DNA from 2 places in the Rothia sp. SD9660Na genome. Region 1 is predicted to be linked to the other one. Evidence: predicted binding sites of a transcription regulator. Region 1 holds the regulator's gene; the other holds the start of a gene.
The links. The regulator LexA, encoded in region 1, represses DNA repair genes until DNA is damaged. The targets are predictions, from matches to a motif close to TCGAACANNTGTTCGA.
Positions count from the first base shown of each region.

Region 2: uvrA (excinuclease ABC subunit UvrA) is a predicted target of LexA. The motif match lies at 5,571-5,586, and genes of this name have one in related genera.

Region 1 covers NZ_CP125946.1:1,716,519-1,724,092, reverse strand. Annotated here, with positions in the region: gene hflX (GTPase HflX) at 1-260, shown strand, start outside; gene QM007_RS08140 (ATP-dependent DNA helicase) at 257-2,293, shown strand; gene lexA (transcriptional repressor LexA) at 2,308-3,024, opposite strand; gene QM007_RS08130 (LysM peptidoglycan-binding domain-containing protein) at 3,243-3,845, shown strand; gene QM007_RS08125 (histidinol-phosphate transaminase) at 3,921-5,030, shown strand; gene hisB (imidazoleglycerol-phosphate dehydratase HisB) at 5,084-5,716, shown strand; gene hisH (imidazole glycerol phosphate synthase subunit HisH) at 5,716-6,396, shown strand; gene QM007_RS08110 (CG2302 family histidine operon protein) at 6,400-6,570, shown strand; gene priA (bifunctional 1-(5-phosphoribosyl)-5-((5-phosphoribosylamino)methylideneamino)imidazole-4-carboxamide isomerase/phosphoribosylanthranilate isomerase PriA) at 6,625-7,356, shown strand; gene QM007_RS08100 (SseB family protein) at 7,356-7,574, shown strand, end outside.
Region 2 covers NZ_CP125946.1:1,327,884-1,335,457, forward strand. Annotated here, with positions in the region: gene uvrC (excinuclease ABC subunit UvrC) at 1-1,798, opposite strand, end outside; gene QM007_RS06470 (lysophospholipid acyltransferase family protein) at 1,864-2,550, opposite strand; gene uvrA (excinuclease ABC subunit UvrA) at 2,673-5,546, opposite strand; gene QM007_RS06480 (MBL fold metallo-hydrolase) at 5,711-6,430, shown strand; TPP riboswitch at 6,515-6,630, shown strand; gene thiM (hydroxyethylthiazole kinase) at 6,619-7,494, shown strand; gene QM007_RS06490 (bifunctional hydroxymethylpyrimidine kinase/phosphomethylpyrimidine kinase) at 7,491-7,574, shown strand, end outside.

The DNA of each region.
Region 1 (7,574 bases):
CCATTCCCCGCCCCTCCATTGAACTCAACCTGCTGGTACCCTTCTCAGCAGGTGGCGTGGTATCCCGTCTGCACGAGTGGGACGCCGAGATTCTGCGCACTGCCTTTGTGCAAGACGGCACCTACGTTCAGGCACTAGTGCGCGAAGAAGTTGCCTCTGACCTTACTGAGTACGTGCTCGAAGAAGACCTTCTTGAAGTACTGCAACCTGAAATCGACGAAGCTATCGCCTCAGGGGCGGTTGAAACTCAGCGCGCATGAACGAACACGTCACCGCACCCACCGGGCAGGAGCTAGAGACCCTGCCCGGAGCCAAGCCCGTCCTACAGCTCCTCGACACCGTCGTGGAGCGCTCCGGCGGCCAGAAGCGCGACGGCCAGCGGACCATGGCAGCCCACGTAGCCCGCGCTCTCGACACCGAAAAACACCTGCTGGTGCAGGCTGGCACCGGTACCGGTAAGTCCCTGGGCTACTTAGTACCCGCCATTCATGCTGCCCAAACAGCAGAAAAACCTATCGTGGTAGCTACCGCAACGCTGGCCCTGCAATCGCAGATTGTCAACCGCGATATTCCGCGCCTGCTGGAATCCCTGGGCGATGAACCCGAGCATGAAACCGACGTCGCTATTCTCAAGGGCCGCAACAACTACGTCTGCCTGCATAAGCTCGAAGGCGGCTACCCCGAGGACGACGGCGATGCCCTTTTCGATATGGATGCCGCTACCGGTTCCACCGGCCCCGCCGGAAAACTGGGGGAGGAGGTTGTGCGCCTTCGCGAATGGGCGCAGACCACCGACACCGGCGACCGCGACGAGTTGCTGCCAGGCGTGAGCGATAAGGCATGGCGGCAGGTAGCCGTCACCGCCTCAGAATGCCTGGGCAAAAAATGCCCCCTGGTTGAAGAGTGTTTCAGCGAGATGGCTCGAACCAGGGCTACTGAATCAGATATCGTCATTACCAACCACGCCTTGCTGGCGATTAATGCCTTTGAGGGCGCTGCGGTGCTGCCCGACCACGACATCGCCATCATCGACGAGGCCCACGAACTGGCTGATCGCGTCACCGGCGCTGTCACCGGGGCACTCTCGCCGGCCGCTATTACCAAGGTCGCCCGCAGTCTCAAACGGCATACGGACGCCGACCACAAGGCATTAGAACAGGCAGCGCTCGCTCTTGACGATTCTCTCAACGGGGTGCCCGCCGAGATGATGCCCAAGGGCTTGCCTGACCGGGTTGCCGCTGCCATGGAACGCGTGCGTGATGCAGCGCGTCAGGCCCTCACCGATACGAAGAGTGGCGACAAGGACGGCGACGCCGGACGTCAGATGGCCCGGGCGGCTCTGACCGAAGTACACGAAACCTCCGAGAAAATGCTGACCGCTGACCCTCTGTATCAGGTGATTTGGGTGTCTCGTACCGGTTCCTGGGAACCTGGCAAGGGCTATGTCGCTGCTGCCGATGACGACCCTGCCACCTTGAATATCGCCCCTATCTCGGTCGCTGGTTACCTGCGCGAGGGTCTTTTCGAAAACCGTACCGTGGTGCTCACCTCCGCAACACTGACAGTGGGAGAAAGTTTTGATGCCGCCGCTGGTGCCCTGGGGCTGATGGGTAAGGACTCTCCGCGCTGGGACGGTATCGACGTGGGCTCACCCTTCAACTACCCCAAGCAGGGAGTTCTTTATCTGGCGTCTGACCTGCCCAAACCCGGGCGGGGAGTCTCGTTGGAACAGCTGGACCGGATTGTGGAACTGGTGACGGCTTCGGGCGGCGGTGCACTGGGGCTCTTTTCCTCAAAACGCGGGGCAGAACTAGCTGCCGAGTATGTACGGGAACGAACCGACCTCAATATTCTTCTGCAGGGGGAGTCTTCCTTGCGTGCCCTGGTTAAAGAGTTCACCGACGATACCGATTCTTGCCTTTTTGGCACCATGAGCCTCTGGCAGGGCGTGGATGTACCCGGGGATTCCTGCCGCCTGGTCATGATGGACCGTATTCCCTTCCCCCGCCCTGATGATCCGCTGTCGCAGGCCCGTACCCGGGCGGTAGCAGCTGCCGGGGGCAATGGCTTTATGGCTGTGTCTGCCTACCACGCAGCGGTCCGTATGGCTCAGGGGGCAGGGCGTCTAGTGAGGTCTGTGGGTGATAGGGGAGTTGTGGCCGTCCTTGACTCCCGCATCGCTACTCAGCGCTACGGCTCCTACCTGGTGAAGTCCCTTCCGCCCTTCTGGACTACTACCCGCAAGGACGTCGTGCTGGGGGCGCTCGAGCGCCTCAAGCAGTCAATCGACTAGTTAGAGGCTAGGTCTTAGAGACTGCGCAGTACGGAGACGACCTTACCCATGATGGTGGCTTTATCGCCCAGAATGGGCTCGTACTGGGTGTTCTGGGGCAGCAACCAGGTGTGACCATCGCGCTGGCGGAAGGTCTTCACTGTGGCCTCGTCGTCGAGCAGAGCCGCGACGATGTCACCGTTCTGGGCGGTGTTCTGGGCACGCACTACCACCCAGTCGCCATCGCAAATCGCAGCATCGACCATGGAGTCCCCCTTGACGCGCAGCATAAAGAGGTCGCCCTGACCTACGAGCTGGCGGGGGAGCGTCATGACGTCTTCAATTGCCTGCTCAGCGGCAATGGGCGAGCCCGCAGCAATACGGCCCACCAGGGGAACGGTAGCGAGGTTATCGTCGGTCTGCGCGAAGGTGGGCACAATCGGCAGGGCGATGACGCTGGTTTCAGGCTTTGCTTCTTCGGGGGAGGTCTCGCCGGTGAGAACTTCAATAGCGCGAGGACGCTTGGGATCGCGCCTAATATAGCCCATCTCTTCGAGGCGAGAGAGCTGGTGGGTAACAGATGAGAGTGAAGCGAGACCTACAAGGTCGCCGATCTCACGCATAGACGGCGGGTAGCCGTACTCATCAATAGCGCTTGAAATGGCGCTCAAAATTTTTTTCTGGCGGGCAGTGAGGGGGCGAGAGCCCTTGTGGGGCGGGCTTGCCGGAGTCTGCGGAGTTCGTTCGCTCACGGTATCTCGTCTCTGTTGGTTCTTAAAATGTCAGCCACCCGGTGTTCACTATCAAGTGGTCTTCTAAGACTATGCCAAGCAAACAGGTTATTCAAACATTTGTTCTAATTTTTCTCGACTATGTTCGATTTTTCTGATAGAACATAGATACGAAGAAATTTTAGAACAAAGATTCGACTTTTGGTTGAATGTTTGAGCGTGAATCAGGAGAAAGACTTATGAGCACCATCGCCTTGCCCGAGTTTATGGCTCGTACTTCTTTGAAGAAGCCCCTTGATCAGGCTGCTACTTTTACCGTCCGCCAGCACCCGCAGGTACCCGCATCAGCCGGGGCACTGCGACAACCCCAGTACCGTATTCGTTTTGCGGCACCTGTGCCTGCTCGCCCTGAACCTGTAGCTTCCTTGCGGAATCTGCCTTCCCGCCCTGCTGTTTCTGGCTCGGCGCAGCAACCTAGTGCAGTAGTAGAACCACCCCAGAGTGCGAAGAAGGAGCGCCAGAAAATCCATCTGACCCGCCGGGGGCGCCTGGTTTTTAGGGGCCTGCCTCTACTCACTCTCGTGGCTCTTGTGGTTCTCGGTGCTTTGACTTTCCTTGCACCCGGCGAAGCTAAGAGTGCCACTGTCGAACCTGTTGTTCCGGTTAGCCAAACGGTCACCGTTGTGCACGGCGATACTCTCTGGACCATCGCAGCAGATGTGGCACCCGGTGAAGACAATCGAGACGTCATCAATCGCATCATGCAGATTAACGACCTCACCAGCGCACAGCTGGTTCCCGGTCAGGTTCTTGAGGTACCTGTCTACACTCGGTCACAATAAGAAAAAGAGCGGTGCCCTATGCCAGACTGCGAAACAAGAATGCAGCGTACGGGGCTAGGTCGCTACACTAGGGGAGTGACCGAAACTACCACAGCACTCGAAACCCTGCCCCTGCGCGAAGATTTGCGGGGCCGTTCACCGTACGGCGCACCTATGATTGATGTTCCGGTAACCCTCAACGTTAACGAGAACACCCACCCCATGCCGCAAGAAGTCATCGAGGCCATTAAGCGCGATGTGGCCGAGGCTGCCGCAACCCTCAACCGCTACCCCGACCGCGAGTTCGATACCCTCAGGGCGGAGCTAGCAGACTACCTGGGGCACGGTCTGACTCCCGAGAACATCTGGGCAGCCAACGGCTCCAATGAGATTCTTCAGCAGCTTATGCAGGTCTTCGGCGGGCCTGGCCGTTCGGTCATGAGCTTTGTGCCCACCTACTCCATGTACCCCCTGCTGGCAGATGGCACCAACACAGCCTTTATTGCCGGTACCCGCGCAGCCGACTACTCACTGACTGCAGCATCGGCGGTTGAGCAAATTGAGCAACACAAGCCCTCGATTGTCATCCTCTGTTCACCCAACAACCCCACAGGCACAGGTCTGGGCCTAGATGTCATTGAGGCTGTCTACGATGCCGTTGTCGCCTATAACGGTATCGTCGTGGTCGACGAGGCCTATGCCGAGTTCGCTCAGCACCGCACCCAAAACGCCCTCACCCTGCTGCACGGTCGCCCTAACCTGGTGGTGAGCCGCACCATGAGCAAGGCTTTCGCTCTGGCTGGTGCCCGCCTGGGCTACTTTGCAGCTGCCCCTGCTGTGGCGGATGCCGTCCGCCTGGTCCGCCTGCCCTACCACCTCTCAGCTGTCACCCAGGCAACCGCTATTGCAGCCCTGCGCCACCGCACCCAGCTGCTGGCCAACGTCGACGACATCCGCGCCCAGCGCGACCGTATCGTAGAGCACCTGACCGGTTTAGGGCTAGAGCCCGCTGTCTCAGACTCCAACTTTGTATTCTTCGGCGGTCTCAAAGACGAAAAAGCCGCCTGGGCCTACCTGCTGGAGCACGGCGTTCTGGTGCGCGATAACGGAATCCCCGGCTACCTGCGCGTTACCGCCGGTACTGAAGCAGAGACCAGCGCCTTCTTAGACCACCTCACCGACTACGTGCAGACCTTCGAACGGTAAGCGCCCCGCACCCATCCTCACCCCGGCAAGAACCTTCAGAAAAAGAGACAGACATGGTAGTTCCCACCGAATCATCCACTGGCATCGGCCCCCGCATCGCACAGATGGAGCGCACCACCAGCGAGTCCTCCGTCAGCGTCGAAATTAACCTGGACGGCACCGGCGTCTCAGACATCGACACTGGCGTTCCCTTCTATGACCACATGCTCACCGCCCTGTCTAAGCACTCCCTGATTGATATGACCATCAAATGCTCCGGCGATACCCACATCGATGTGCACCACACCGTTGAAGACACCGGCATTGTGCTCGGTGAGGTTCTCCGTCAGGCCCTGGGCGATAAGGCAGGCATCCGCCGCTTCGGTACTGCCACCGTGCCCCTTGATGAAGCTCTTGCCTCTGCCGTGGTCGATATTTCTGGCCGCCCTTACCTGGTCCACACTGGCGAGCCCGAAGGCTTCGAATACCACCTCATTGGTGGGCACTTCACCGGGTCTATGGTGCGCCACGTCTTTGAGGCTTTTGCCTATCACGCCGGTATCTGCCTGCACATCACCCTGTTGGGCGGGCGCGACCCCCACCATATCGCTGAAGCCCAGTTCAAGGCTCTCGCCCGCGCCCTGCGTCAGGCAGTAGAGCCCGACCCCCGCCACGCCGGCATCCCCTCCACCAAGGGGGCCCTCTAATGAGCGAGACTTTACAGCAGAAGCCCACCGTCACCGTCCTTGACTACGGGGCAGGGAACGTGCGCTCAGCCGTCCGCGCCCTTGAAGAAGCCGGCGCCCACGTGGTGCTGTCCCGCAAGGAGACAGACGTGCTGGGTGCAGACGGCTTGGTCGTACCTGGCGTTGGCGCTTTCAAGGCCGTCATGGACGGCCTGAAAGAAGCAGATGCTATCCGCATGATTGGCAGGCGCGTTGCGGGCGGACGCCCCGTGCTCGGTATCTGCGTAGGCCTGCAGGTCATGTTCGACAAGGGCGTTGAGCACGGAGTTGAAGCCCATGGCCTGGGCGAGTGGCCTGGCACCGTTGAGAAGCTCAAAGCCGAGGTTGTGCCCCATATGGGGTGGAATACCGTCCGTGCACCTGAAGGGTCTAGGCTCTTTGCCGGTATTGAGAACGAACGCTTCTACTTTGTGCACTCCTACGGGGTGCAAGAATGGACCTTCGACCAGAACAACGAAGCCATGCTGCCGCCGCAGGTTACCTGGGCTCACCACGGCGGTGACTTTATCGCGGCGGTCGAAAACGGGCCCCTAGCTGCCACCCAGTTCCACCCCGAAAAGTCGGGTGAGGCTGGCATCCGCCTGCTCAAGAACTGGATCAATTCCCTGCCTGTAACCGGGCGTTTAGACGGGGCGAAGTAGGGTATGTCAGCTACAACGTCCGGGCTACTGCTCATGACCGTAGGCATGATGTTCATCGGCGGAGCCTACTCCTTCTACAAGCAAAAAATTACCTGGGTAGCTCAGCTGGTGCTGCTGCTGGTGGGCCTAGCCTTTGCCGGGTACGGCCTGTACGTCGTGATGAACTACAGCTAGCCCGCCGCCCCCCTAGACCTAGATTTTTACCGACCTACTCCCAAGGAGAGAACAATGACTGATCGTCTCGAACTGTTGCCCGCGGTCGATGTAGCCAACGGCCAGGCCGTGCGCCTGGTGCAGGGCGAAGCCGGATCGGAAACCAACTACGGTTCCCCCGTTGAAGCTGCCCTAGAGTGGCAGAATGCCGGTGCTGAGTGGCTGCACCTGGTCGATCTCGACGCTGCCTTTGGCCGCGGCGACAACATCGAGATTCTGACTGAGGTAGCTCAGGAACTTTCCATCAAGATTGAGATGTCGGGCGGTATCCGCGACGACGAATCCCTGGAACGAGCCCTGTCGCTTAACCCCGCCCGCATTAACCTCGGCACCGCTGCCCTCGAAAACCCCGAGTGGACCCGCAAGGTCATCACCGAGCACGGCGATGTTATCGCTGTTGGGCTGGATGTCCGCGGGGACGTACTGGCTGCCCGCGGCTGGACCAAAGAAGGCGGCAACCTCTGGGAGGTTCTCGACCGCCTGAATGACGACGGCTGTGCCCGCTACGTCGTCACCGACGTCACCAAGGACGGCACCCTGCAGGGCCCCAACCTGGAACTTCTGCGCAAGGTTGCTGAGCGCACCGATAAGCCGGTGGTCGCCTCCGGCGGTATCGCAACTCTGGACGACATCGCAGCCCTGCGCACCATGGTGCCCCACGGAGTTGAGGGCGCTATCACCGGCAAGGCCCTCTACGCCGGCAAATTCACCCTGGCCCAGGCACTCGACGTCGCAGGTCGCCCCTAGTGACAGACTTTTCAGATCGCGTGCACCGCGCCCACACCCACGGGCACGGCAACCCCGGAGACCCCAGCGCACCCCGCCGGGAGTTACCTGCACATATCGCTGCCCAGCTGGCGTCCGCCGGTCAAAAAACCGATACCGGCGGGCAGCCCTGGGAAGGGCGCAACCTGGGGGAGGGAACCAGCCACACCCACCAGTTCCCCGGCGACGACGGAAAAACT
Region 2 (7,574 bases), 390 kb from region 1:
TATCGAGGGCTGATTTGACCATTTCTTTACCCCGCTTGGAGCGGTGGAAGGTGATGGCGAAGCGGTGGGCCTCGTCGCGGATGCGCTGAATCAGGTAGAGGGCATGAGAGGTTCTGGGCAGAATGACGGGGAAGTCATCGCCCGGCAGCCACAGCTCCTCAAGGCGCTTGGCGATACCGACCACATAGATATCGGTAATGCCCAGGTCTTCGAGGGCACGGGTCGCGGCAGCGACCTGGGGCTGGCCGCCGTCCACCACAACCAGGTTGGGCGGGTAGGCAAACTTGGCGGGTTCCTTGGAGTGTAGGTCATCTTCGCTGATTTGGCCGGACGCCCGCACCCGGGCCCCTGGGGCCTCGTCAGTGAGATAGCGGCGGAAGCGGCGGTAGATGACATCGTACATGCTGGCGGTGTCGTCACGGGCGGCGTCCCCGGTGATGGAAAACTTGCGGTAGTCGCTTTTCTTGGGCAGGCCGTCCTCAAAGACCACCATGGAGGCAACCACATTGGTCCCCTGCACGTGGGAGATGTCGTAGCACTCAATGCGCATGAGAGCCTCGGGCAGTTCCAGGGTTTCTTGGAGTTCCACCAGGGAGGCCGAACGGGTGGTGAGGTCCCCTGCCCGGCGGGTCTTGTGCAGGTTCAGGGCCTGCTTGGCATTCTCAGCGACGGTTGCCATGAGCTCGACCCTATCGCCGCGCTGGGGCACGCTGATACTTACCTTGGCCCCGCGTACCCCGCTCAGCCATTCCTCGAGTTTCTCGTGGTTCTCGGGTAGCACCGGAACATTGATGTAACGAGGTATTTCATTGAGATTGTGGTTCATCTCTTCTTCAGAGCTCCCGGCGGCCAGCACAGCTGCGGTTTCACCGTAGACCTGCACCAGCAGGTGGTCCATGAGCGCTTCAGGTGAGGAGTCCTCAACCTTCTCAACAATCCAACCCCGCTGGCCGCGGATGCGTCCGCCCCGCACATAAAAGACCTGCACGGCAGCTTCTAGGTCATCTTCAACAAAGTTGAACAGGTCGGCATTCACCGAATCGGGCAGTACCACGGCGTTGCGTTCAAAGGCTTTGGTCAGGGCTTCGATGTCATCGCGCAGGCGGGCCGCCTTTTCAAAATCAAAGTCGGCGGCGGCGTCCTTCATCTGCCGGGTCAGGTCGGCAATGAACTTCTCGGCTCCCCCGGCCATGAAGGAGCACAGGTCCTCAGCGATTTTCTGGTGGTCTTCGCGGCTCACCCTGCCTACACAGGGGGCGGCGCACTTGTCGATGTAGCCCAGCAGGCAGGGCCTGTCGGACGCCTGCGCCCGGTTGAAAACGCCGGTAGAGCAGGTGCGCACCGGGAAGACCCGCAAGAGGGCGTCAAGGGTTTCGCGGATAGCCCAGGCCTGGGAGTAGGGGCCAAAATAGCGCACCCCCTTCTTCTTTTCCCCGCGCATGACCTGGGCGCGCGGGAAGCGGTCTTTCAGGGTGACAGCCAGGTAGGGGTAGGACTTATCATCGCGGAAGGCGATGTTAAAACGGGGCTTATATTCCTTAATCCAGGTGTATTCCAGCTGGAGGGATTCCAGCTCGCTACCCACCACCGTCCACTCCACCGCGGCTGCGGTGTGCACCATAGCGTAGGTTTTAGGGCTGAGCGAATCGACGCGGGCAAAGTAGGAGTTGAGGCGGTTGCGCAGGTTCTTGGCCTTGCCCACATAGATAATGCGGCCTACATCGTCACGGAAGCGGTAAACCCCGGGGTTGGTGGGGATTTCGCCGGACGCCGGGCGGTAGAAGGCAGGATCGGCCACGTGTATCAGGTCCTTTGAGCTAGGTCAGGAGCGGCAGGAGCCTCTAGCCCGCGCTGGGTGCTGGGCTAGATTCCCCCGTCGCGTTCTGCTGACGGTGAGACGTTGTATTCGTTTTTGCGGGGCTGGCCAGAGAGCTGGGCGATAGCGTCCATAATCTGGTCGGTAGTCTGGCGGCGTTGCTTACCGCTCATGCGCTCCCCCAGTTTTTCGAAGGTCATGGGCTCCCCCACGCGGACGGTAAAGCGGTAGGGGTAGACCATGTTGGAGCCGGGTTTTTGAATTTTATCGGTGCCAATCAGGCCGATAGGCACTACGGTGGCTCCGGTCATGTGAGCCAGCCAGGCCACACCGATTTTTCCCTTGTAGAGGTAGCCGTCGCGGGAGCGGGTGCCCTCGGGGTAGATACCGAAAACCTTGCCTTCGTTCAGGCGCTCAAGTGCGGTTTCCAGAGCCTTCATGGACTCTTTCTTATCGGTGCGGTTGACTGGAATGATGTCGATGACCTGGAAGAGGGTCTTCATGGCCTTGCCCTTGAGACCCGGTGAGTTGACGTACTCAGACTTGGCGAGGAAGGCAACCCGGCGGGGCATGAGGGCTGAGATAATCACCGAGTCGAGGAAGGCCAGGTGGTTGGAGGCCACGATGACGGGGCCCTCAGCGGGGAAGTTCTCAAGGCCGGTCACGCGGGCGCGGAAGACGGTACGGAGCAGGGCTTCGACAGTCTTTTGAGTTGCCTTGTATTTGAGGGACATGAGAACTCCTTGGTGCACAGCTGGCGGGGCCTACCGTGGCAGGCACCCCACCCGGGGTATGCTTTTTGAAATTTTAGGGCTGTTTTGACCTATTTAGCATACCCCGGCGGGGTGCTGCTGCCCTAGAGCATCTCAGCGAGGAAGCGGCCGGTGTGAGATTCTGGAACGGTTGCCAGCTGCTCGGGGGTACCTGTTGCCAGCACGGTGCCACCGCCATCGCCGCCTTCGGGGCCCATGTCAATGAGCCAGTCGGCGCTCTTGATGACATCGAGGTTGTGCTCGATGGTAATGACGGTGTTGCCCTTATCAACCAGGCCCTGCACCACCCCAAGAAGCTTGCGGATATCTTCAAAGTGCAGGCCGGTGGTGGGCTCATCGAGCACGTAGATGGAACGGCCGTTAGAGCGCTTTTGCAGTTCGGTAGCCAGCTTGACGCGCTGGGCTTCACCGCCGGAGAGGGTGGTCGCTGACTGGCCCAGACGCACGTATCCGAGGCCCACGTCCACCAGGGTGTCGAGATAGCGCGAAATCTTGGTGAAGGCGGCGAAGAATTCGGCGGCTTCAGAGACCGGCATTTCAAGGACGTCGGCAATAGTCTTGCCCTTGTAGTGCACTTCGAGGGTCTCGCGGTTGTAGCGCTTGCCCTTGCAGACCTCACAGGGCACGTAGACATCGGGCAGGAAGTTCATCTCAATCTTGAGGGTGCCGTCGCCCGAGCAGGCTTCGCAGCGTCCGCCCTTGACGTTGAAGGAGAAACGACCGGGCTGGTAGCCGCGCATCTTGGCTTCGGTGGTTTCTGCAAAGAGCTTGCGGATGTGGTCAAAGACGCCGGTGTAGGTCGCCGGGTTTGAACGCGGGGTGCGGCCGATGGGTGACTGGTCCACGTGGATAATCTTGTCGAGGTGTTCCAGGCCGGTAATGGTCTTGTGACGGCCCGGCACCTGCTTGGCCCCGTTGAGCTTATTTGCCAGAGAGGTGTAGAGAATATCGTTGACCAGGGTGGACTTGCCCGAACCGGAGACGCCGGTGACAGCGGTGAGTACGCCCAGGGGGAACTCAACGTCCACGTTCTTGAGGTTGTTTTCGCGGGCCCCAATGACCTTGATGGTGCGCTTGGGGTCAACCGGACGGCGGGTGGCAGGCACCGTGATAGCGCGGCGTCCGGCCATGTAGTCACCGGTCACGGAGTTTTTATTCTCAAGGAGCTCGGCGAAGGTACCCGAGTGCACAATCTGCCCGCCGTGCTCGCCAGCGCCGGGGCCAACGTCTACGATCCAGTCGGCTTCCTTCATGGTGTCTTCGTCGTGTTCCACCACGATCAGGGTGTTGCCCATGTCGCGCAGCTTGGTGAGGGTTTCAATCAGGCGGCGGTTATCGCGCTGGTGCAGGCCGATGGAGGGCTCGTCCAGCACGTAGAGCACGCCCACCAGGCCGGAGCCAATCTGGGTTGCCAGGCGAATACGCTGGGCCTCACCGCCCGAGAGGGTACCCGCCGAGCGAGCCAGGTTCAGGTAGTCCAGGCCCACATCGAGCAGGAACTGCAGACGGGCATCAATTTCTTTGAGCACCAGCTCAGCAATCTTAGCCTCGCGCTCACTCAGGGTCAGCGAGCGCATGAAGGTGAGGGCTTCGCGCATAGGCATGTCGGTGACGTCGGCAATCGACTTGCCGCCGACGGTGACGGCCAGGATGGTGGGGTTGAGGCGGGCGCCGTTGCAGGAGGTGCAGGCGACCTTGCGCATGTACTGTTCGTAGCGGTCTTTTGACCAGTCTGATTCGGTTTCTTCGTACTTGCGTTTGATGTAGGCGCTGGCGCCCTCGAAGCCGGAGGTGTAGCGGCGTTCGCGGCCGAAGCGGTTTTTGTAGGCGACGGTGACCTTGTAGTCTTTGCCGTTCAGGATAGCTTTTTTGACCTTGGCGGGAAGGTCTTTGAAGGGGGTGGCAAGGTCGAAGTCGAGTTCGTCGGCAAGACCGGCGAGCAGGCGCAGCCAGTATTCGCTGGTGGCCTTGCCGGTGGCCCAGGGGGCGACGGCGCCCTCGGCCAGGGAGAGGTCGGGGTTGGGCACGATTAGGTCGGTGTCTACTTCAAGGGTGGAGCCGATGCCATCGCAGGCGGCGCAAGCGCCGAAGGGTGAGTTGAAGGAGAAGGCACGGGGCTCTACCTCGGTGACGGCTAGGGGGTGGCCGTTGGGGCAGGCTAAGTTTTCGCTGAAGGAGCGGGTGCGGCCTGGTGCGTCGACGTCCTCGTCCACGAAGTCGATGAGAACCTTGCCGTCGGCGAGCCCCAGCGCGGTTTCGACGGAGTCGGTCAGGCGCTGGTGGACGCTCTCCTTGGTGGCGATGCGGTCAACGACGACCTCGATGGTGTGCTTGTACTGCTTTTCGAGTTTGGGCGGGTCGGTGAGCTGGATGACCTCGCCGTCCACGCGGGCACGGGCGTAGCCGGCGGTGGAGAGTTCTTTGAAGAGGTCGACGAACTCGCCCTTGCGGGCTGAGACAACGGGGGCGAGCACCTGCAGGCGGGTTTTCTCGGGGTAGTCCATGAGGGTGTCAACGATTTGCTGAGGGGACTGCTTGGAGATTTCCTCGCCGCATTCGGGGCAGTGGGGGTGGCCCACGCGCGCCCAGAGCAGGCGCATGTAGTCGTAGATTTCGGTGATGGTGCCGACGGTTGAGCGCGGGTTCTTGGAGGTAGATTTCTGGTCGATGGAGACGGCCGGTGAAAGGCCCTCGATGAAGTCTACGTCGGGTTTGTCGACCTGGCCCAGGAACATGCGGGCGTAGGAGGAGAGGGATTCGACGTAGCGGCGCTGGCCTTCTGCGAAGATGGTGTCGAAGGCCAGGGAGGATTTGCCGGAGCCGGAGAGGCCGGTGAAGACGACCATGGCGTCGCGGGGGATGTCGAGGTCGACGTTTTTGAGGTTGTTTTCGCGGGCGCCCTGCACACGGATATGGGTGAGGTCGTTGCCGGTGGGTTGTGTGGCTGAGCCTGCCATGAGTCACCTATCTAAGAGAATGTTTCGAAGATATATTCTATAAGGTTTGCGTGAGCGATGAAAGCGCCTAGCCCCTCCCGGTTTGTACCACATCCTGCTCATTCTGAGGGCTTAAAACGGGCAGGGCGTGGTACAAAGGCGGGGTGAGTGCCTAGAATGGGGCCATGAGTGACCTAACCAATACCCTGATTTTTGAGTCCAACGCCCTGACCGTGCGATCCATTGCGGTATCGGAGATGGAAAACAACGTCTACCTGCTGACCCACCGGGCAAGCGGTGGGCAGGTGCTGATTGATGCCGCGGACGACTTTCCCGCCATCAACACCTTCGCCCAGCAGACTGCCGCCGCCGACTCCCCTGCTGCCCACGACCGGCACGACCAGGCGGGGGCTGGCGTCCGCGCCCTGGTAACCACCCATTCCCACTGGGACCACATCCGAGCCCTGCCCGAGGCTGTTGAAGCCTGGGACCCGGCAACCTACTGCGGCGCCCCCGACGCTGAAGCTATCGCTAAGCAGGAAGGCATAGAGGTTGAAGAACACCTGGTGGGCGGCGAGCGCCTGACCTTAGCCGGCATTGAGCTTGAGGTGATTGCTCTGCGCGGGCATACCCCGGGTTCAATTGCCCTGGCCCTGCGGGTTCCTGGTGATGAAGGTGCGGACGCCGGTGAGCGGGTTCTGCTGTTCACCGGGGATTCGCTCTTCCCTGGCGGGGTGGGCAAGACCAACTCTCCCCAGGACTTTGAGCAGCTCTTTGCCGATGTGTCTGAGCGCATCTTCGGCTGCTTTGACGATAACACCCTGGTGCTACCGGGTCACGGGGATTCCACTACCTTGGGCAAGGAACGCCCCCACTTGCCGGAGTGGAAGGAGCGGGGCTGGTAAGAGCCCCCTCTGGCAAGCCCGGTGGTGCCGTAATACAGAAGCTATACCTTGTCGCCCACCGGTCTACTTGTTAACATGAACCTTACAACTGGTTTGGGGTGCCCCTACTGCCGATTCTTTACTGGCGGACAGGGGCTGAGAACACACCCACTGAACCTGCTCTAGTTAGAACTAGCGAAGGGAAACCCATGCAGGAGCATGCCCATATTTCTGCGCGCCTCGATGCGCCCTCTGACTCAAGCACCGCCGTCCTTGCAGCAATCACAGCGATGCGAGATACCACGCCTTTGGTGCAGTGCCTGACCAACACTGTGGTCAGTAACATTACCGCCAACGCCCTGCTGGCGGCGGGTGCTGCCCCGGCTATGTGCGATACGCCGGCTGAGTCCTACGATTTTGCTCAGATTGCTACCGGCGTGCTGGTCAACGGTGGCACCCCCAGCGCCGAACAATACGAGGGAATGCGACAGGCCATTGCCGGAGCCAAGGACGCGGGAACCCCCTGGGTGCTGGACCCCGTTGCAGCTGGCGCGCTCACAGCCCGCACCGACTTCTACAGGGAGGTAATGCAGCTCTCCCCCGCCGTGATTCGAGGCAACGCCTCAGAGATTGGGGTATTAGCCGGTAGCGGTCGGGGCGGACGCGGGGTAGATGCAACCGATAAGGCCGAGGATGTACTCGCCGCAGCCCGCGTGCTCAGTCAGCAGACCGGTGCCACGGTTGCTATCAGCGGGGTGGTTGATTACATTGTCGCCGGCGACCGGGTAACGGCAGTAGAAGGCGGGCACCCCACCATGGCGCAGGTGATTGGAACCGGTTGCTTCTTAGGAGCCCTGGTCGCTGCCTATGCCGGGGCAGCGCTGGCAGCAGGTCTAGACCGCCACGATGCTGTGGTTGCCGCTCACGCCCATACGGCTGCTGCCGGTTCAGTTGCCGGTAGTCTTTATGCCACTAAGCCCGGCTCCTTCGCGGTCGCCTGGCTCGATGCCCTGGCCGAGCTGAGTGCTGAGCAGATTCTTGGGCGGGTCAGCCTGCGGGAGCTGAAAGCAGGTGGGCAGGCATGACTGTATCCCCTACCGAGCGTGCATCCGTTGACTGGTCGCTCTACCTGGTCACAGACCCGTCCTTTCAGCCTGCCGAGCAC